Regions from separate parts of the Leifsonia sp. NPDC058248 genome, predicted to be linked through region 3. Evidence: predicted binding sites of a transcription regulator. Region 3 holds the regulator's gene; each other region holds the start of a gene.
The links. The regulator HrcA, encoded in region 3, represses chaperone genes, less so after heat shock. The targets are predictions, from matches to a motif close to TTNGCACTCGNNNNNNNCGAGTGCNAA.
Positions count from the first base shown of each region.

Region 1: groES (co-chaperone GroES) is a predicted target of HrcA. The motif match lies at 1,509-1,535, and genes of this name have one in related genera.
Region 2: groL (chaperonin GroEL) is a predicted target of HrcA. The motif match lies at 3,459-3,485, and genes of this name have one in related genera.

Region 1 is NZ_JBHVXB010000006.1:80,886-87,826, forward strand. It holds gene rarD (EamA family transporter RarD) at 51-1,019, opposite strand; gene groES (co-chaperone GroES) at 1,118-1,414, opposite strand; gene ACFVV5_RS11185 (SAM-dependent methyltransferase) at 1,553-2,746, shown strand; gene ACFVV5_RS11190 (DUF4190 domain-containing protein) at 2,834-3,508, opposite strand; gene tsaD (tRNA (adenosine(37)-N6)-threonylcarbamoyltransferase complex transferase subunit TsaD) at 3,677-4,747, opposite strand; gene rimI (ribosomal protein S18-alanine N-acetyltransferase) at 4,744-5,178, opposite strand; gene tsaB (tRNA (adenosine(37)-N6)-threonylcarbamoyltransferase complex dimerization subunit type 1 TsaB) at 5,226-5,846, opposite strand; gene tsaE (tRNA (adenosine(37)-N6)-threonylcarbamoyltransferase complex ATPase subunit type 1 TsaE) at 6,020-6,568, opposite strand; gene alr (alanine racemase) at 6,619-6,941, opposite strand, start outside.
Region 2 is NZ_JBHVXB010000012.1:49,319-56,259, forward strand. It holds gene ACFVV5_RS17370 (sensor histidine kinase) at 1-1,618, shown strand, start outside; gene groL (chaperonin GroEL) at 1,794-3,413, opposite strand; gene ACFVV5_RS17380 (cold-shock protein) at 3,615-3,818, opposite strand; gene ACFVV5_RS17385 (LytR C-terminal domain-containing protein) at 4,004-4,552, opposite strand; gene ACFVV5_RS17390 (DUF3263 domain-containing protein) at 4,567-4,869, opposite strand; gene msrB (peptide-methionine (R)-S-oxide reductase MsrB) at 5,090-5,491, shown strand; gene ACFVV5_RS17400 (nitroreductase family protein) at 5,488-6,045, shown strand; gene ACFVV5_RS17405 (DMT family transporter) at 6,029-6,941, opposite strand, start outside.
Region 3 is NZ_JBHVXB010000002.1:124,524-131,464, reverse strand. It holds gene ACFVV5_RS03720 (16S rRNA (uracil(1498)-N(3))-methyltransferase) at 1-150, opposite strand, end outside; gene dnaJ (molecular chaperone DnaJ) at 158-1,267, opposite strand; gene hrcA (heat-inducible transcriptional repressor HrcA) at 1,295-2,314, opposite strand; gene ACFVV5_RS03705 (DUF4870 domain-containing protein) at 2,524-2,982, shown strand; gene ACFVV5_RS03700 (DUF4870 domain-containing protein) at 3,145-3,528, shown strand; gene hemW (radical SAM family heme chaperone HemW) at 3,562-4,791, opposite strand; gene ACFVV5_RS03690 (DUF1990 family protein) at 4,793-5,440, opposite strand; gene ACFVV5_RS03685 (hypothetical protein) at 5,568-6,701, shown strand; gene lepA (translation elongation factor 4) at 6,721-6,941, opposite strand, start outside.

The sequences.
Region 1 (6,941 bases), on a different contig from region 3:
AATGAATTCACAAGCGGTATTGGCAATGCTAACGGCAGAACCCTGGGGATTTATTCCACGGTCGCGATGTCGAGTTCGGCTGCCCGCCGGTTGGAGCGCGCGGCGAAGATCATGTCGACGGTGAGGATGAGCAGGGCCAGCCACACGATGCTGAACCCGACCCAGCGTTCCGGCGGCATGGCTTCGTGCAGCAGCACGACACCGACCAGGAACTGGATGAACGGCGCGAAGTACTGGATGAATCCCATGTAGATCAGCGGCAGTCGTCGGGAGGCGGCGGCGAAGAACAGCAGCGGAACGGCGGTGATGACGCCGGTGCCGATCATGGCGACGGTGTGCCAGGGGCTGATGGTGCCGATCGTGATTCCGACGGTGGCGCCCACGACGATGAGCTGGACGATGGCCACCGGGCTGAGCCAGATGGTCTCGAGAGTGAGGCCGGAGACGGCGTCGACCGAGCCGCCGACCCGCTTCTTGATCAGCCCGTACAACCCGAAGGAGAAGGCCAGGATGAGGGCGATCCACGGCATCGACCCGTACCCGACCGCGAGCACGATCACCGCGACCACGCTGACCCCGACCGCGACCCACTGCGCCACGCGGAGCTTCTCGCGCTGCACGAGCACGCCGAGGAAGACGGTGACGATCGGGTTGATGAAGTACCCGAGCGCTGCTTCGACCACGTGCCCGGAGACCGTGGCGAGCACATAGGTCTGCCAGTTGACGTAGATGAGGGCGCCCGCGACGCCCATCGTGAACACGACGCGCTTGTTGAGCAGCAGGACGCCGAACGCGCGCCACTTTCGCGTGACCGTGAGCAGGATCGCGCAGAACACCAGCGAGAACAGCACCCGCCACGCCACGATCTCGAACGCGCTGGCGGGCACGAGCGACAGGAAGTAGATGGGCAGGATGCCCCACAGCACATACGCCGAGATGGCGTAGATCATCCCGGAGCGACGGTGCTCGGACAACGGTGCGGCCGTGACGGCTGCCGATTCGGTTTCGCTCTGGGACATTCCTGTGAGTCTACGCACCGCGCAGACGGCCGGCCGGCATCCGCGAGACGACGAAGGGCCCGGATGCCGAAGCATCCGGGCCCTTCAGAGCCGAGTCGTCAGCGGACGACGACGGCCAGAACGTCGCGAGCGGAGAGCACGAGGTACGTGTCGCCGGAGAAGGCGACCTCGGTTCCGCCGTACTTGGAGTAGAGGACCTTGTCGCCGACGACGACGTCGATCGGGACGCGGTTGCCGTTGTCGTCGATGCGGCCGGGGCCGACAGCGATGACCTCGCCCTCCTGCGGCTTCTCCTTGGCGGTGTCGGGAATGACGAGACCGGAAGCAGTGGTCTGCTCAGCCTCGACCTGCTTGATAACGATGCGATCCTCGAGCGGCTTGATGGAGACCGACACGGTTGACCTCTTTCTTCAACTAAACACTGGCTTGAACTAAGACTGGAGTTAGCACACTCGCACTGAGAGTGCTAACACGAGTTTAGAGGGTTCGTTAGCAGTCACGCAACGTGAGTGCCAAGAGGGTAGCGTGAAGGCATGGAACGGTCGGAACTGCTGGAGCTGTTGTCGGCCGAAGGTCTGCGACTGCTCGATTCCCTTCCGCCGTACACCTCGAAGGCCGACGTGCTCCGCCTGGTGAGCGATCTACGCAAAGCGGGCCACCCGCCGGGCCTCGTCGCCGCCGTGCTCACGCAGTCCAAGCTGCGCGCCAGGGCGCGGGTCAAGTTCGGTCCGTTCGCCGACCGGATGCTGTTCACCGAGGCCGGGCTCGAGCAGGCCACCCGCCTGTCTGTGGCCGCCCGGCACGCGGGCCGCTTCGCGGCCGCCCAGCTCGACCATGTCGCCGACCTCGGCTGCGGGATCGGCGGGGACGCGATGGCTCTCGCCGCGCTCGAGCTCGAGGTGACGGCGGTGGAGGCCGACGAGGTCACCGCCGCGATCGCCAGCTTCAACCTGGCGCCCTTCCCGAACGCCACCGTTCAGCTCGGCCGTGCCGAAGACGCCGACCTGCGGAGCGTCGACGGCGTGTTCCTCGACCCCGCGCGCCGCACGGCCGGTCACGGGCAGACGTCGCGTCTCACCGACCCCGACGAGTACTCGCCGAGCCTCGGCTTCGCTTTCGAGCTGGCAACGGGGCGCTCGGTCGGCGTGAAGCTCGGGCCCGGACTCGACCGCGACCTCATCCCGTCGACAGCCGAGGCCCAGTGGATCTCCGTCGACGGCCAGCTCGTCGAGATGGGCCTCTGGTTCGGCGCGCTCGCCCGGCCGGGCATCCGGCGCGCTGCTCTGGTGCTCCACGGCGACGAGGCGCACGAGCTGACGGCGGCGTCCGACAGCGACGATGTGGAGACCGGCACCCTCGGCGCGTACCTGTACGAGCCGAACGGGGCGGTCATCCGGGCCCGGCTCATCGGCGACCTCGCCCGCTCGCTCGACGCCCGCATGGTGAGCGACGGGATCGCCTATTTCACCACGGATGCCCCCGCGCAGACGCCGTTCGCCGCGGGATTCCGTGTGCTCGAGCAGCTCCCGTTCCAGGAGCGCGACCTCAAACGGGCCCTCAAGGAGCGCGGCATCGGCACCCTCGAGATCAAGAAGCGGGGGGTGGATGTCGACCCCGCCGCCCTGCGCAAGCGGCTGTCGCTGAGCGGCGGGGAGTCCGCGACCATCGTGCTCACCCGGGTCGGCGGCAAGCACACCGCTTTGCTCGTCGAGCGTCTCGACGGCTGAGGGCGAACCGCATTCCGGCTCCTGGAACAGCAGAAGCCGGCCGGCGCTGAGCGCCGGCCGGCCTGCGTTCGAGGACGAGTCCCCGAATCAGTACTGGAGGTTCGTGCGGTACGCCGACAGCGCGATCAGCGCGACGATCAGAACCGCCCAGACGACCAGCGCGATGACGATGCTGACGAAACCGGTGATGATGCCGGTGAGCCAGAAGCCCTTGGCCGCCGGCTCCTTCTTGCGGCCGATGAAGCCCAGGATCACGGCGGCCACGCCGAAGGGGAAACCGAGGCCGTAGACCCAGCCGAGGACGATGCCGATGATGCCGCCGACCATCGACAGGATGCTCAGGATCGGCGACTTGGCCTGGGGAGCGTAGGGCTGCGCGTAGCCGGGGGCCGGCTGACCGTAGGCCGGCGCGCCGTAGGGCTGCTGCTGACCATACGGCGGCTGCTGGCCGTAGGGCTGCTGGCCGTACGGCTGCTGCCCGTACGGCTGCTGCTGACCGTAGGCCGGGGCGGCGGGCGGCTGACCGTAGCCGGGCTGCTGGCCGTAGTAGCCGGGCGCGACAGGCGGAGCGGGCGGAGCGGGCGGAGCAGGCGGGACCGGGGCGGCGGGAGCACCGTCGGCCGGGGCGCCCGGGGCAGCGGGTCCCGACGCCGCGGGCGCGGGCGGAACGGCGCCGGTGGTGTCATCCGCAGGAGCGGGCGGAACGGCGCCGTTCTGGGCGTCGGGTTCCGTCGGCTCGGCGGGCACGTTCGGATCGGTCATGGGGCCAATCTCCTTAGAATTCTGAGAAGTAGCTGTATCGCAGCCATAGTGGCAGGCGGCCCCAAGGGTGTCAACGGACTCCCCCGACGCGCGCTGTGCCTCCAGACTACGGCGCTGAGGGCATCCGGAACCGGTCGTCACTCCAATTGGGGACCCTGGTACGACGTGTCAGCGAGCGACCTGGATCTCCGTGACCGGCAGCGTCGAATCAGCCCCGAACGAGAGCTCGCTCGGCTCGCGGCCGGCCATGATGAGCTGGGCTCCGAGCGCTGCGATCATCGCCCCGTTGTCGGTGCACAACGACAGGGCCGGGATGCGCAGCGCGACTCCCGCGGCGGCCGTCCGTTCTGCGGCCACCTCGCGCACACGAGCGTTCGCCACCACGCCGCCGCCGAGCAGCAGCCGCGGAACCCCGTAGTCGCGGCAGGCGGCGAGCGCCTTGGTCAGCAGCACGTCGACGACCGCCTCACGGAAGCTCGCGGCGACGTCGGCGACGGGCACAGGCTCCCCCGCATCCTGGCGCTGCTCGACCCATCGGGCGACCGCGGTCTTCAGCCCGGAGAACGAGAAGTCGTAGCGGTGCGCTTCGAGGTCTTTGGGCTTCGTGAGGCCACGCGGGAAACGGATGGCCTTGGGGTCGCCGCCGGCCGCGACGCGGTCGATCTGCGGGCCGCCGGGGTAGGGCAGGCCGAGGACCCGCGCCACCTTGTCGAAGGCCTCGCCGGCGGCGTCGTCGATGGTCTCCCCGAGCAGCTCGACATCGGTGACGAGGTCGCGCACCAGCAGCAGCGACGTGTGGCCGCCCGAGACGAGCAGGGCGATCGTGGGCAGCTCGACCGGATGCCCGGGGCCGCCGGCCGCGTCGAGCAGATCGGCGCCGACGTGGCCGACGAGGTGATTCACCGCGTAGATCGGCTTGCCGATCGAGAGGGCGAGCGCCTTCGCCGCGCCGACGCCGACCATCAGCGCCCCCGACAGTCCCGGTCCGCTGGTCACCGCCACCGCGTCGACGTCGGCGAGGTCGATGCCCGCGTCGGCGACGGCGGTGCGCAGCGTGGGTGTGAGCGCCTCCAGGTGCGCCCGCGCCGCCACTTCGGGCACCACACCGCCGTAACGCGCATGCTCGTCCATCGACGAGGCGATGGTGTTCGACAGCAGGGTCGTTCCCCGGACGATCCCGATGCCGGTCTCGTCGCAGGAGGTCTCGATGCCGAGGACGAGAGGGTTCTCGCGGTTCATGCGATGGTCGTCTCCGGGGTCGGGACGGTGAGGCGCATCACGATCGCGTCCACGTCGTCGGGCTGGTAGTAGCGCGGGCGCACGCCGATCTGCTCGAATCCGAGCGACCGGTAGAGCGTCTGGGCGCCGGGGTTGTCGGCCCTCACCTCGAGGAAGACCTCGCGTGCACCGCGCTTGCGCGCCTCGCCGACCAGGGCGAGCATCAGGGTGCGGCCCAGCCCGTGCCTGCGTGCATCCGGTGCGACCGCGATGGTCTGGATGTCGCCTTCGGCGGCGCCGTCGGGGGCCAGCAGTCCGGCGTAGCCGTCGATGCGCTCCGGATGCTCGGGCTCGAACGCCACCAGATAGTAGGTGTGCTCGCTGCCCACCTCCGACCGCATCGATCGCTCGGACCAGGCATCGGTGGTGAAGGTCGCCCGCTCGAGCTCCATGATCGCCGAGACGTCGTCGCGGGTGGCCCGCCGGAGCTGCCAGGCGGTCACGCGCTCACCCGCTTCGGGCCGTTCGAGAGCGTGACGTCGGGAGAGCGGAGGTACAGGGGTTCGTCGGCCGCGAACCGGCGGCCGTTCGCGTAGAGCTGCTCGGCGAGCATCCCGAGGGCGCCGGCGGAGACGACCTGGGCGTCGAACCGGTGCAGGGCCGGATGCGGCAGAGCGTCGGGTCTGCTGAGCCCGGGGCCGTCTTCGCGGATCGGCAGGCCAGCCTCGTCGACACCCACGTAGGCCGTCCAGTAGAGCTCGCGGCGGCGTGCATCCGTCACCACCAGAAGCCCGCCCTCGTGACCGGCGCCGTAGCGCTCGAACGCCACGGCGTCGTGACTGACCACGGGAACGAGGGGCTTTCGTGCCCCGAAGGCGAAGGCCTTGGCGGCAGCGATTCCGACGCGCAGCCCGGTGAACGGGCCCGGTCCCATTCCGGCGGCCACCCCGGAGAGCGACGACACCGCCACCCCGGATTCGCGCAGCACGGCCTGAATGAGATCGCCGATCACTTCGGCGTGCCGCATCGTGTCGGACTGCGACCGCTCGGCGAGCACTCCCCCGTCGCGGTCGACGACGGCGACGCTGGTGCCGGCGGACGTGTCGATCGCGAGAAGCATGGTTCCAGCCTAAGCGAGCGGGCCGCTCGGCCGGTGCTGTGCGTGTGCGCCGGGTGGTGTGCGTCGTTCGCCACTTGTCGTCGTCATCCCGGGCGTGTTGGCGACAGCTAGTGGCAAACGGCGGCCGTTGGGACGGGAACGGGGGCGGGACGGGGACGGGACGGCCGGGAGGGCTAGGGGCGCGCGGCGGGCTTCCAGCGCGGACCGTAGCCGGTCACGGTGACCTGCCGGGGCTCGTCGGCGTCGAGTTCGTCGTCGCTCGCGTCTTCGATGTCGGCGTCTTCGGCCGGATCGTCGTCGTCGGCGCGCGGGGGCGCCTCGCCACCGGGCAGGTCGGCGTCCGGAACCGCGGCAGCGCCGGCGCCGGCGGCTCCGGTGGGCCGGACGATGTCGACCTCCAGCCACGACTCGGCGACGCCCTCGAGCATCCCGCTCCCCCACTCGACCACGACGATCGATCGCACGAAGTCGATGTCGAGGTCGTCGAGCTCGAGAGCGCTGCCGAGCCGGTACGCGTCGACGTGCACCAAAGGGGCGCCACCGACCAGGCTCGGGTGCGTGCGGGCGAGGACGAAGGTCGGGCTGGTCACCGGCCCGCGCACCTGGAGGCCGTCGCCGATCCCGCGCGTCAGCGTCGTCTTGCCGGCGCCGAGCGGGCCGCTCAGCACCACCAGGTCGCCCGGGCGGAGGATCGCGGCGAGCTCGATGCCGAGCGTGTGCATCTCCGCGGAGGTGGGCACGACGCGCGAGGCCGGCGGCCAGAGGTAGCCGGTCACGGCCGTCCCACGAACGTGCGGCGCACGCGAGCGCCGATCCTGGTCACGATCTCGTAGTTGATGGTGCCGGCGGCCTCCGCCCAGTCGTCCGCTGACGGCACGCCGGTCGACGGGTCGCCGAACAGCACGACCTCGTCGCCCACCTGAACGTCGTGGTCGTCCACGTCGATGACGAACTGGTCCATCGCGACGCGCCCGCTGATCCGGAACCGCTCACCGCGGATCGACACGGTCGCACGGCTGGAGGCGTGACGCGGGATGCCCTCGGCGTACCCGAGCGGGACCAGCGCGAGCGTCGACTCGCCCTTCGTGCGATACG
Region 2 (6,941 bases), on a different contig from region 3:
CACGGGCATCGGAACGATGGCGATGCTCAAGCCCGTGCTGCTCAACCAGCTGGATGCCCAGCTCAACGCCGCCTCGCAGCCGAACAACCTCAACGCCTACCTCTACGGCAGCAGCTCGGACAGTGACAAGATCGCGTCCGACGGGAGCTCCTCGAACTACTTCGCGGCGCTCTACGACTCGGGCGGCAAGCTGGTGCGCGCCAACTGGGAGAACATCCCGGGGGCGCGTCGCCCGGCCGTCCCGAAGTCCCTCAACCTGGCCGACGGCAAGCAGTGGAGCCAGCAGGGCGCGATCAACCTGCCGAGCAAAGACGGCCACACGATCTACCGCGCGCTCACCCAGACCGTCACGCTGACGACGCCCGCCGGCTCGCTCGGCACCGCGATCGTGGCCACGTCCACCGGCCAGATCGACACGGTGATGGCGAGCTTCCTGGCGATCTTCCTCGGCTTCGGCGTCATCGTGGTCATCGTGGGCGCCGGTCTCACCCGGATGCTCGTGACCACGACGTTCGCCCCGCTGCGCGCGGTCGAGGAGACGGCGGCATCCATCGCCGACGGAGACTTCAGCCAGCGGCTCGGCGGCGCCACCCCCAACACCGAGGTCGGCCGCCTCAACCGCTCGCTCAACACGATGCTGAACCGCATCGACCGCGCCTTCAACGACCGCGCCAGGACCATCGACCAGATGCGCCGGTTCGTCGGCGACGCCAGCCACGAGCTGCGCACCCCGCTCGTCTCTGTCCGCGGCTACGCCGAGCTGTACCGGATGGGCGCCCTCCAGACGCCCGAAGACGTCGCCCAGGCGATGGACCGCATCGAGAAGGAGGCCATCCGCATGGGTGTCCTCGTCGAAGACCTCCTGGAGCTCGCGCGACTCGACGAGACCAAACCGCTCGACCTGCATCCGGTCGACCTCGTGCCGATCGCGCGCGACGCCGCTATGGATGCGATGGCCGGCTCTCCCGGACGCGTCGTCACGGTGCTGACCCCCGACGCCATCCTGCGCCCCCGTGTCCAAGCGGACGAGCCGGGCCTCGACACGGTGCCGATGGCCGTCCCCGAGCCCGCCGCGAAAGCGTCCAGCTCGACCGGGCCGATCTCGTTCGCCGGGGCGACGATCGCACGCCTCCGCAGCCGCCGCCCGCGGCGCGCCGGCTCGACCCTCCAGGTGGAGACGGCCGAGCAGGTGCTGCTCCCGCAGGTGCCGGCGGCCGAGCCCGCGATCGTGATGGCGGAGGAGAACAAGATCCGTCAGGTGGTGACCAACCTGATGGGCAACGCGCTGCGCTTCACGAACAACGACAGCCCGATCGAGATCGTGGTGCAGGTCAACCACCAGACCGAACGTGCGATCCTCGAGGTGCGCGACCACGGCGAGGGCATCCCGCCGCAGATCCGCGAGAAGATCTTCCAGCGCTTCTGGCGGGCCGACACGTCGCGGACCCGCGAGACCGGCGGAAGCGGTCTCGGCCTCGCGATCGTGTCGTCGATCATCGCCGCCCACAACGGCACCGTCGAGGTCGTGGAGACCGAAGGGGGCGGCGCCACGTTCCGGATCTCGCTGCCGCTGGCCCGGTTCGCAGCCACACCCGAGACGGGCCTCCCGGCGAGCTGACGGCGCCGGGGGCGCCTCCCCGCAATCGAGTCCGGAGTTGTTGGGTCGAAATCGCTCGCTTCGACCCAGCAACTCCGGACTCGATTGCGTGAGGCGTCCCAGTGGCCTGGAGCACCCGGGCACGCAGAAGGGGCGCCTCCGCGAGGAGACGCCCCTTCAGGTGCTGCGGTGAGACTTAGAAGTCCATGCCGCCGGTCGGGTCGCCGGCCGGGGCCGGGTTCTTCTCCGGCTTGTCGGCGACGACGGCCTCGGTGGTGAGGAACAGGCCCGCGATGGACGCCGCGTTCTGCAGCGCCGAGCGGGTGACCTTCACCGGGTCGTTGATGCCGGCGGCGAGCATGTCGACATACTCGCCGGTCGCGGCGTTGAGGCCGTGGCCCACCGGGAGGTTGCGGACCTTCTCGACGACGACGCCGGCCTCGAGGCCTGCGTTGATCGCGATCTGCTTGAGCGGGGCCTCGATGGCGACACGCACGATGTTCGCGCCCGTCGCCTCGTCGCCGGTCAGCTCGAGCTTCTCGAAGGCGGTCTTGCCGGCCTGGATGAGGGCGACGCCACCACCGGCGACGATGCCCTCTTCGACGGCGGCCTTGGCATTGCGCACGGCGTCTTCGATGCGGTGCTTGCGCTCCTTGAGCTCGACCTCGGTGGCCGCTCCGGCCTTGATGACCGCAACACCGCCGGCGAGCTTCGCCAGGCGCTCCTGCAGCTTCTCACGGTCGTAGTCGCTGTCGGTGTTCTCGATCTCCTTGCGGATCTGGGACACGCGTCCCGCGATCTGCTCAGCGTCGCCGGCACCTTCGACGATCGTGGTTTCGTCTTTGGTGACGATGACCTTGCGGGCCGAACCGAGCAGGTCGAGCGTCGCGTTCTCGAGCTTGAGGCCGATCTCCTCGGAGATGACCTGGCCGCCGGTGAGGATCGCGATGTCCTGCAGCTGCGCCTTGCGGCGGTCGCCGAAGCCGGGGGCCTTGACGGCGACCGACTTGAAGATGCCGCGGATCTTGTTCACGACGAGCGTGGCCAGAGCCTCGCCGTCGACGTCCTCCGCGATGATCAGGAGCTGCTTGTTGGCCTGGATCACCTTGTCGACGATCGGGAGCAGGTCTTTGATGCTCGAGATCTTCTGGTTGGCGATCAGGATGTACGGGTCTTCGAAGACCGCTTCCTGGCGCTCGGGGTCGGTGACGAAGTACGGGTTGAGGTAACCCTTGTCGAAGCGCATGCCCTCGGTGAGCTCGAGGGTGGTGCCGAAGGTGTTCGACTCCTCGACGGTGACGACACCCTCTTTGCCGACCTTGTCGATGGCCTCGGCGATCAGGTCGCCGATCTCGGCGTCGCCGGCGGAGATGGACGCGGTGGCGGCGATCTCCTCCTTGGTCTCGACCTCCTTGGCGTTGGCGATGAGCTCGGTCGTCACAGCGGCGACGGCCTTCTCGATGCCACGCTTCAGGGTGATGGGGTCGGCACCGGCGGCCACGTTGCGGAGGCCTTCCTTGACCAGGGCCTGTGCGAGCACGGTGGCCGTGGTGGTTCCGTCGCCGGCCACGTCATCGGTCTTCTTGGCGACCTCCTTGACGAGCTCGGCGCCGATCTTCTCGTAGGGGTCGTCGAGCTCGATCTCCTTGGCGATCGAGACGCCGTCGTTGGTGATCGTGGGGGCGCCCCACTTCTTCTCGAGCACGACGTTGCGACCGCGCGGGCCAAGCGTCACCTTCACGGTGTCGGCCAGGATGTTCAGGCCACGCTCGAGGCCGCGGCGCGCGTCCTCGTTGAAAGCAATGATCTTTGCCATGGTTGTTTCTCGTCCCTCCCGGACGTCTGCGAAAGATGCGAATAGTTAGCACTCGATCAGATGGAGTGCTAAAAGCGATTCTGGCACTCGGGGCTGGAGAGTGCAAGGCGAGTCCCCTGTCAGCAGACAGAAGAGCTCAGCAGACAGAAGAGCGCCGCCCCTCGGGAGGGCGGCGCTCATTCCTTGGTTGGTTGCTGCGTGCTACGCCGGACGCACCGACTCGGCCTGCGGGCCCTTCTGGCCGCTGCCGACTTCGAATACGACCTGCTGGCCCTCCTCGAGGACCTTGTAGCCGCTCATGTCGATCGCGGAGTAGTGAACGAAAACGTCCTGTCCCCCACCTTCGACGGTGATGAAGCCGTAGCCCTTCTCAGCGTTGAACCACTTCACGGTTCCGTTCGCCATGCATTACTCCCATTGCTGTGTTTCGTAGCGACGGCCCATCACCGGCGCGTTGAATCCAGATACTAATGCTTTCATTCCAAGTAATCACCAGTGATTACGGGATTCGAACGGGAAATGACGAGAATTCGTTGGAAGTTAAACACGCATGAAACATGGACCGGTTCCGTCGGCCCCGGCGGCGGGGATCAGCCCTTGTAGTCGCTGCCGACGACGACCGTCAGATCGGCGCCCGTCTCCACGTAGTCCTGCGTCACGGCGATCTTCGCCCCCGGCAGGGACTGCACGACGCCGAGAGCTGCCGCCTGGTTCTTCGGGTCGGAGTAGTAGACGACGGTCTGCGTGAGGTTGTTGTCGCTGGCGTTGGCGCGCGCGCCCACTTTCCAGCCCGCGGCCTGGAGGGTGTCGCCCACCTTGTTGGCGAGGCCCGCCGTGGCGGTTCCGTTCAAGACGTTGACCGAGAGCGCGGGGTTGACCGTCGGGGTGATGGTCGGAGTCGGGGTCGGAGTCTTCGTCGGTGTGGCGCTCGGCGAGCCGAGCTTGCCTGTGAACGAGTTCCCACCGTCGACCAGCGACAGCCCGAAGACCCCGAGCCCCACCAGCACCACCGTGGCGAGCGCCGCCCAGCCGAACCCGATCCAGCCGCGGCCCTTCGGTCGTGGCGCGCGGTGGGCGCCGACGCGGTGCAGATCGTCGGGGATCGTGTCGAAACGGTCCTTCGGGTACTTCTCAGCCATCGTGTCGGTGGTCCTCAGTCGTCGGACGCAAGCGTCCGGGTGCTTCTGGCGGCCAGGCGTGCCTCACGCAGTCGCTGGAGCCGCTTGACGAGCATCGGGTCGTGCTGCAGGGCAGCGGGCGAGTCGATCAACGCCCCAAGCAGCTGATAGTACCGTGCCGCGGACAGGCCGAACTCCTCGCGGATGGCCTGCTCCTTGGCGCCGGCGTGACGCCACCACTGGCGCTCGAAGGCGAGGATCGCCGCGTCGCGCTCGCTCAGCCCGGTGTCGGGATGGCCGGCGGATGCCCGGTCGTCTGCCGCGTTCGCCACCCTCACGCCCTTCCGTTGCCGCCGTTGATCGCTGCCGTATCTCTCCGCCGCCGTCTTCCCGCTGCTCGGGGACATGCTATCCGCGCGATTCTGTGTGTTGCCCCAAGCCCTGCGGCAGGTCGCCGCGAACCTCGAACCGCGGACGTGGCGCGTAATAGAGGACGGAACCGGGAACAGGGACGCGGGTCCGTCCGTTTAGGGTTGTGTCTGACGAAAGGACCCCGCCATGAACTACGACGTCACCAAGAGCAACGATGAGTGGCGCGAGGAGCTCAGCCCCGAGCAGTACGCCGTCCTCCGCGAGGCCGCGACGGAGCGTCCGTGGACCGGCGAGCTCCTCGACGAGGGCCGCGCCGGCCTCTACACCTGTGCCGCCTGTGGCGCCGAGCTGTTCAAGTCCGGCACGAAGTTCGACTCCGGATGCGGCTGGCCGAGCTTCTACGAGTCGGTGCGTCCCGAGGCGGTCCAGCTCCTCGAGGACCGCAGCCTCGGCGTCGTGCGCACGGAGGTGCGCTGCGCATCCTGCGGTTCGCACCTCGGCCACGTCTTCGACGACGGCTTCGGCACGCCGACCGGCGACCGCTACTGCATGAACTCGATCTCGCTCAACTTCACTCCCGGCGAGTGACGGTGCGGCCGATCGTCGACGCCGTCGCCGGGCGTCGTTCCTACTCGCGCGTCACGGAGCAGGCTCCCACGCATGAGGAGCTCCTCGCGCTGGTGGCCGCGGCCGGCCGTGTGGCGGACCACAGCGCCATGCACCCGTGGCGGCTCATCGAGCTCCGCGGAGCCGCACGGGTTCGGCTCGGGGACGCCTTCGTGAAGGACGCCCGCGCGACCGGCCCCGACGCCGAGAAGCTCGCGTCCAAGCCGCTGCGCTCGTCGCTTCTGCTGGCGATCGTGTCGGTGCGGACGAAGAGCGAGAAGGTGCCCGGCTGGGAGCAGGACGCGGTCGCGTCGGGTGTCGCGCACATCCTGAGCCTGCTCCTGCACGACGCCGGCTGGGGCGTCATGTGGCGCACCGGCCACCACACACGCTCCAAAGCCGTACACAAGATGCATGGCCTCGTGAAGAACGAGCGGCTGCTCGGCTGGCTGTACGTCGGCGGCATCCCGGAGGACTCGAAGGAAGGTCACCGCAAGAGCATCGACCCCGGGCGCTTCCTCAGCGCACTCGAGTAGGCAGCCGCCGCCACCGGATGCTCGCGACCGCGACGGCCACGAGGGCGAGCAGGGTTCCCGCGACGGTCGAGAAGGCCACCGGATGCGCGGCGCTCGGCGCGAACAGGTCGAGCAGCAGCGCGGAGAGCAGCTGACCGGCGATCGTCGCCAGACCGAGCACGAGCACGCCCGTCACGCGCACGAGGAGCGCGACACCGCCGATGAACACGCAGCCGATCGCCCCTCCGAGGTAGAGCCACGGCTCCGGCGGCAGCGGCTTCGGCCAGCCCGCGAATGCCGTGTGCACGAGCATCAGCACGAGCAGCACGGCCGTGCCGAGCACGAAGTTGACGAAGGTCGCGGCGAGCGCGCTCTGCGCCACCACCCGCACCTGGCCGTTCACCGCCTGCTGCCAGCCGATTCCGAGGCCGGCGAGGAGCGGGAGCACGAGCATCCAGACCGGGACGTCGCCTCCCAGCTGGCCCGACACTGCCCAGATGACGGCGAAGAGCGCGAGGACCGCACCGACGACCCGCGGGGCACTGAGCGGCCGGGGACCGCCCGGGCCGAGCCCGATGCGGTCGAAGACGAGTCCGCTGATCGTCTGGCCGGCCACTGTGGCCACGGTGAACAAGGCGACGCCGAGGACGGCCGCGGTGAGGCTCTGCGAGAGCACGAAGAACGCGCCGGCCGCCCCGCCGCCCACGTACCACCAGCGGAGTCCGCCGTCACGAAGCGCCGTGCGGACCCGGGCGAGCCCCCGACGGCCGGCCGGAGCCACGGCCAGCCCGATCATGAGGATCACGAGGCCGGACCCGAAGGAGATCAGCGCGGCGGCGAACCCGTCGCCGAGCCGCCTCCCGAGCTCGCCGTTGATCTGGGACTGGACGGCGGCGAGCGCCCCGCAGAGCACCGCG
Region 3 (6,941 bases):
AACCAGGCCGCGGCCGTTGCCGATCATCACCGTCTGCCCGGGCCGGGTGCGGTTGACGGTCGCCGCATGCTTGGCCTCGGCGCCGGTGATGGACAGGCGGGCGCCCACCTCGACGGCTTCGAGGTCTTCGCGGAGGTACAGCGAGCTCACGAGACGCTCAGACGTTGAGGAAGCGGTCGCGCAGCTTGGCGAACAGGCCCTGCTGGAAATGCGCCAGGCTGGGGTCGGCGTGCTTGTGGGTCGCCGCGAACTGCTTGATGAGCTCACGTTCCTTGTGGTCGAGCTTGGTCGGCGTCACGACCTGGATGCCCACGCGCAGGTCTCCCCGCCCGCTGCCGCGGAGGTGCGTGATCCCGCGATCCTTGACGGTGAGGATGTCCGCGCTCTGAACGCCGGCCTTGAGGTCGAGGGAGATGTCGCCGTCGAGGGCCTTGACGGTCGCCGTGGTGCCGAGGATCGCATCCGTCATCGAGACCTCCAGCGTGCACAGGAGGTCGTCGCCGTCGCGGCTGAAGACGTCGTGGTGCTTCACCTTGATCTCGAGGTAGAGGTCGCCGTTCGGGCCGCCCGCGGGGCCCGCCTCGCCGCTGCCCGGCATCTGCAGACGCAGACCGGTGTCGACGCCGGCCGGGATGTCGACCGGCACCGTGCGGCGGGCGCGAACTCGGCCCTGGCCCTGGCAGGTGACGCACGGGGTCGCGATGACGGTGCCGTAGCCGCGGCACGTGCCGCAGGGGCTCGACGTCATGACGTTGCCGAGCAGCGAGCGGACCGAGCGCTGGATGCTGCCGGTGCCGTGGCAGATATCGCAGGTGACGGGAGCCGTGCCCGGCTGGCAGCAGGAGCCATTGCACGTCTCGCAGACGATGGCGGTGTCGACTTCGAGGTCGCGGTGGGTGCCGAAGATGACCTCGTCGAGCTCGACCTCGACGCGGAGCAGCGCATCCTGGCCGCGTTCGCGACGCGACTTGGGTCCGCGGGTGGCGCCGCCGCCTCCGAAGAACGTCTCGAAGATGTCGCCGAAGCCGCCGAAGTTGGCGCCACCGGCCCCGCCGAAGCCGGGCTGCGGACCGAGGTCGTACTGCTCGCGCTGATTGGGGTCGCTCAGCACGTCGTAGGCGTGGGTGACCTGCTTGAACCGCTCGGACGCCTCCGGGCTCGGATTCACATCGGGATGCAGTTCCCGGGCCAGACGGCGGTACGCCTTCTTGATCTCGTCGGGGGTGGCGTTGCGCTCAACGCCCAGGACTTCATAGTGGTCGGCCACGTACGGCTTTTCCTTCTCGTTCGTTTCTTATTCGCCCAGCAGGCGGGAGAGGTAACGGGCGACCGCGCGAACGGCGGCCATGTTGTTGGAGTAGTCCATGCGAAGCGGTCCGAGCACTCCGAGGCGGGCGATGTCCGTGCCGGACGACGTGTACCCGCTCGACAGGATCGAGGTCTCCGCCAGCCCGAAGGCGGCGTTCTCCCGGCCGATGCTCACGGCCACGCCGTGTTGATCCGTGGCCATCTCGCCGAAGAGCCTCAGCAGCACGACCTGCTCCTCGATGGCCTCCAGCACCGGGTAGATGCTCCCGGTGAAATCGTGCTCGGTGCGCACCAGGTTGGCGGCGCCCGCCATGACGAGCTTGTCCTGGCGGTTGGCGGCGATCTGGTCGATGAGCGCGGTCGCAACGGGGTGGACCATCGCACGGGTGCGATCGGTGAGAGCATCCGGGAGGTCGCGGAGCCGGCTCGCGGCGTCCCCGAGCGAGAGCCCCGCTGAGGCGCCGTTGATCGCCCCGCGGATCTCGGCCACGTCTTCGTCGCTCAGGTCGGCGCCGAGCTCGATGGTCCGCTGCTCCACCGCGCCCGAGTCGGTGATGAGCACGCTCAGCAGGCGGCGAGGCGCCAGCATCACGAGCTCGATGTGCCGGATGCGCGAGCGGGTCATCGACGGATACTGGACCAGTGCCACCTGGTTGGTCAGCTGCGAGAGCAGTCTCACCGTGCGGGCGAGCACATCGTCGAGGTCGATGGACTGACCGAGGAACATCTCGATCGCCTGACGCTGCGCCGGACTCAGCGGCCGGACCTCCGCCAGGTGGTCGACGAACAGGCGATAGCCCTTGTCGGTGGGCACCCGTCCGGACGACGTGTGCGGTGCGACGATCAGCTCTTCCTCTTCGAGCGCGGCCATGTCGTTGCGGATGGTCGCGGCCGAGACGCCGAACGCGTGCCGCTCGACGATGCTCTTGGAGCCGACCGGCTCACGGGACGCGACGTAGTCCTGCACGATGACGCGAAGCACTTCGAGGCTCCGATCAGACACCATCCGACTCGCCTCCCGAAAACGTGTTAGCACTCGCTGATCCTGAGTGCTAATCATAACGCGCCGACACGCAGTCACATTCATTGCACCTGCGAGATTCCCGGCAGTACCGTATGCATGCGATGCCACAACAGCGCGGCTCGCACTGATCGGCAGGTCGCGGCCGGCCGAGCGGTTTCGCTTCGAACCATCTCGAACGAAAGGCACCGATCATGAGCGACCAGAACCAGCCTCCGATCGATCCGAACTCCGGCGGAGTCCCCCCGCAACAGCCTCCGCAACCGCCGCAGCAGCCGCAGCAGCCCTACGCGGCGCCGGCCGCTCCGCTCGACCCGGCCCAGGACAAGCAGTGGGCCTCGTTCGCGCACCTGGGCGGCATCCTCTGGATCCTCCCCTCGCTGATCATCTTCCTCGTGTTCAAGGACCGCGGTCAGCTGACCCGTCAGGAGTCAAAGGAAGCCCTCAACTGGCAGATCACCTGGCTCATCGTGTGGCTCGTGTCGTACATCCTCGGCATCGCCCTCATCCTGACGCCGGTCGGCTGGGTGTTCCTCACGCTCATCCCGTGGATCCTGTACGTCGTGAACCTGGTGTTCTCGATTCTCGGTTTCGTGCGCGTCAACAGCGGCGGAACCTACCGCTACCCCGTCAACTTCCGTTTCATCAAGTGACGCGAAGCACTGACCGCACAGCGCGCTGACGCGCTGATCCGGCGAGGTGCCGAGAGGGCCCGATCCTCTCGGCACCTTCTCAGTTTCGACGCTGTGGGCCTACAGTTGGGGACGACACAGGTCCACGACCCGCCCGTTCACGGGCGCAGCCTAGGAGTGAAAATGTCCGCAACGCCCCCGCCTCCCCCGCCCGGCGCCCCGTACGGCGGCGCCCCGCAGCAGCTCAGTCCCTCCGACGAGAAGCTCTGGGCGACCCTCGTGCACATCGGCGGCATCCTGTTCAACTGGATTCCGGCGCTGATCGGATATCTCGTGCTCAAAGACAAGGGCCCGTTCGTGCGCACGCACACCGCGACCGCGCTCAACTTCCAGATCACGATCTTCATCGCGTACGTCGTCGGCTGGATCCTGTCGATCGTCTTCGTCGGCCTGTTCATCCTGCTCGCCGCCTGGGTGATCAACATCGTCTTCAGCATCATCGCGGCGGTCAAGGCGAACCAGGGACAGTTCTACACCTACCCGGTCGCCATCAAGTTCGTCAGCTAGCCGCCGGCCGGCGACGACCTCGTCGAAGACGCGTCAGTCGTCGGCCAGCAGGCGTCGCACCACGGCGTCCGCCAGAAGCCGCCCGCGCAGGGTCAGCTCCACCGATCCGCGCAGGGCGGCTCTCGCGTCTACCAGACCGTCGGCGATGAGACCCGCGACGGCGGTGCGCCCGCGCCCGTCGAGCTCGCCCGTCGACAGGCCGTCCCGGATGCGCGTGAGCAGCAGCACGCGCTCCACCCGCTGCGTCTCGGCGTCGAGCGTCTCGCGTCCGGCCGCGGGAGACTCTCCCGCGAGGATGCGCCCGGCGTAGGCCGCCGGATGCTTGACGTTCCACCAGCGCACGCCGCCCACATGGCTGTGCGCACCGGGCCCGACGCCCCACCAGTCGTGGCCCTGCCAGTACGCGAGGTTGTGACGGGAGCGGTGCGCGTCGTCGGTCGCCCAGTTGCTCACCTCGTACCAGCCGTAGCCGGCGTCGGCGAGGCGCGCATCCGCCAGTTCGTACATGTCGGCCTGCAGGTCTTCGTCGGGCTCGGGCACGACGCCGGACTTGATCTGCCGCGCCAGCTTGGTCCCGGGTTCGACGATCAGCGAGTAGGCCGAGAGGTGGTCGGGAGCGCACGCGATCGCGGCAGCGAGCGAGCGTGACCAGTCGTCGAGCGACTCCCCCGGCGTCCCGTAGATGAGGTCGAGGCTGACCTGCAGACCGGCGTCACGCGCCCACTGCACGACGAGCGGCACGCGCTCGGGGTCGTGAGTGCGCTCGAGGGTCGCGAGCACGTGCGGCACGGCCGACTGCATCCCGAACGAGACCCGCGTGAAACCGGCGTCGGCGAGCCGGAGGAGGTACTCCGCGTCGACCGAGTCGGGATTGGCCTCAGTGGTGACCTCGGCCCCGGGGGCCAGACCCCAGGCGTCGACGACCGCTCCGAGCATCCGGGTCAGGTCGGTCGAGGGCAGCATGGTCGGGGTCCCGCCCCCGAAGAAGACGGTGGAGACGGGACGTTGCGGCAGTCCGCTGGCCGTCAGTGCGCCGGCGGCGAACCCCACCTCATGGATGGCGTGGCTCGCGTAGTCGCTCTGCGAGACGCCGCGCAGTTCGGTGGAGGTGTACGTGTTGAAGTCGCAGTATCCGCAGCGCACGCGGCAGAACGGCACGTGCAGGTAGACGCCGAAGTTGCGCCTGCTCGCATCGTCGAGCGTGGAGGCCGGGAGGAGGCCGTCGGCGGGTGCCGGATCGCCCAGCGGCAGAGCACCGGGCACGTCAGACCGACCGCACGGGAAGGAGCGAGCGCAGGTATTTGGCGGTGTAATGGCGCTGCACCAGCCGCAGGATCGGCGACGTCGCCCGGAAGAAGCCGTTCGCCGGCTGCGAGAACGCCCGCAGCACGAACCACACGGAACCGTCGTCGCGCCGCTCGACGATGAACGCCTCTTCGCCGCTCTCCGGATGCCCGTGAAGAGTCCCGTATGCGAACCCGACCCGATTCTGCTCGTCGATCACGTAGACGACCCGGATGGGCGCCGACACCTTCAGCGGCCAGAACGGGATTTTCAGCACAGCGGTCATCCCGTTGACGATGTAGGGCGAGCCGTCGTCCGCGAACACCGCCTCGGCCTGCCGGTGCTCCTGCAGCTTGGCCGGAGTGCCGTCGGGATTGAAGATCACGCCCTCGTACTGGACGCCCGTCCCCTCCTGCGCCTCGGTGACCCGGATGCCGCTGCCGCGCTGCACCCCCCACGTCATCAGCGCGCTCACCGCGGTCTTGAACCGCTCGTCGCCGCTGCCGAGCCGCGCCTGCCGTTCGATCGGCCGGTAGCCCTTCGGCGGGTAGTAGAGGAGGTCGGCCGCCTGGGTGCCGCCCACCGCGCCGTACGTGACGGGCTGATCGGTGAACGTGGAGCGTCGCATGCCTCAACTTTACGAGAGTCTGATGCAGCTCACCTCACTTTGGGGGGCGCCCGCTCTCTGTGCCGGGCCCTCCGGCTCGGATACTGTGTGCCCAGACCCGCGCGAGCGGCGCGGGAAAGGGGTGGTGATGGGCGTTCGGAGACGAACAGCGGTTGCGGTCTCGTCGCTGTGCGCCGTGCTCGCGCTCACCGGATGCACGCCACAGGCGTCCGCTTCGGCCCCAGCGGCCCAGGCGACGCAGCAGGCACCGGCTGCGCCCGTGGCGTCGACCCCGTCCCCTGAACCGAGCTATCCCACCTGCGCCTCGCTCGTCCCGTCCTCGACGCTCGCCCGCGTCGATCCGGCTCTCGTTCTCCAGGCGCCCATCGGCTACACGATCGCGCCACCTGCGGACGGCGCCCTGCCGAACACGCGAGCGGTCTTCCTGTCCGCGGTGAACCCGCCATCGGCGACGACCGTGCTCGCTGCGCTGCGGGCCGGCTATTTCGACTGCGAGTGGGGGGATCCGCCCTCGTACCTCCACTACCTGCGCGTCGCTGTGCTGCCGGATGCTGCAGCGTCCTTCGATTCCGCGACGAGGTCGAAGGTGTACGACATCGCCACCTTCGACGAGCTCGCTGAGGGAACGCGCTCGGTCGGAGGCTGCTCGAACGGGGACGGCCGGTCCTGCGACATCGAGACGCTGTCCGGCACCACGTGGATCTCGGCCCACGAGTCCAGCAGTGACGTCTCCGCTGGGACCTCCTCGTTGTTCAGGGCGAGGCTCGAGTCGATCATCCACTCGTCGATCGCTGTGGTGGCCGCTGCCGGGCCGCTCGTGTCGGCACAGCACCAGCCGACGTCGCGCTGGCAGTCTCCGGGAGACTGTTCCGTGATCGATGACGCGGTTCGCACGATCGTTCCGTCCACCCGGTCCGACCACGTGAAGCAACGCCTCGAATCGACGGACGCCTACGATCCGGTGTTCCGCGCTGCCGTGGTGCAGTCCGGAGGGTTCGCCTGCAGCAGCGGGACGGTGAACGTCGTCCCCGGCGCAGACGCCTCAGCGCCGGTGGTCTACACGTCGGACGCGACCACGCCGGTCGCCGTGACCATCCCGGGCGTCGTCTCGGCCCGCGACAGCTGCGTCGCAGCCGATGCCGCCCAGTGCTGGACCGAGGGCTACATCGATCACGCGCTGGTCACGGTCTCGAATCGTCCCTCCGCACCGGAGCGCCATGCGATCCTCGCGGCCATCGCGGCAGCCGGCGCGGCCGGCTGACGCAGCCTCGGTACCGCGGCTACTTCTTGTCCTTCTTCTCCGTGTCGCCGGAGAGCGCCGCGATGAACGCCTCCTGGGGGACCTCGACACGCCCGACCATCTTCATGCGCTTCTTGCCCTCCTTCTGCTTCTCGAGGAGCTTGCGCTTGCGGGTGATGTCGCCGCCGTAACACTTGGCGAGCACGTCCTTGCGCATGGCCCGGATGCTCTCGCGAGCGATGATCCGCGCCCCGATGGCGG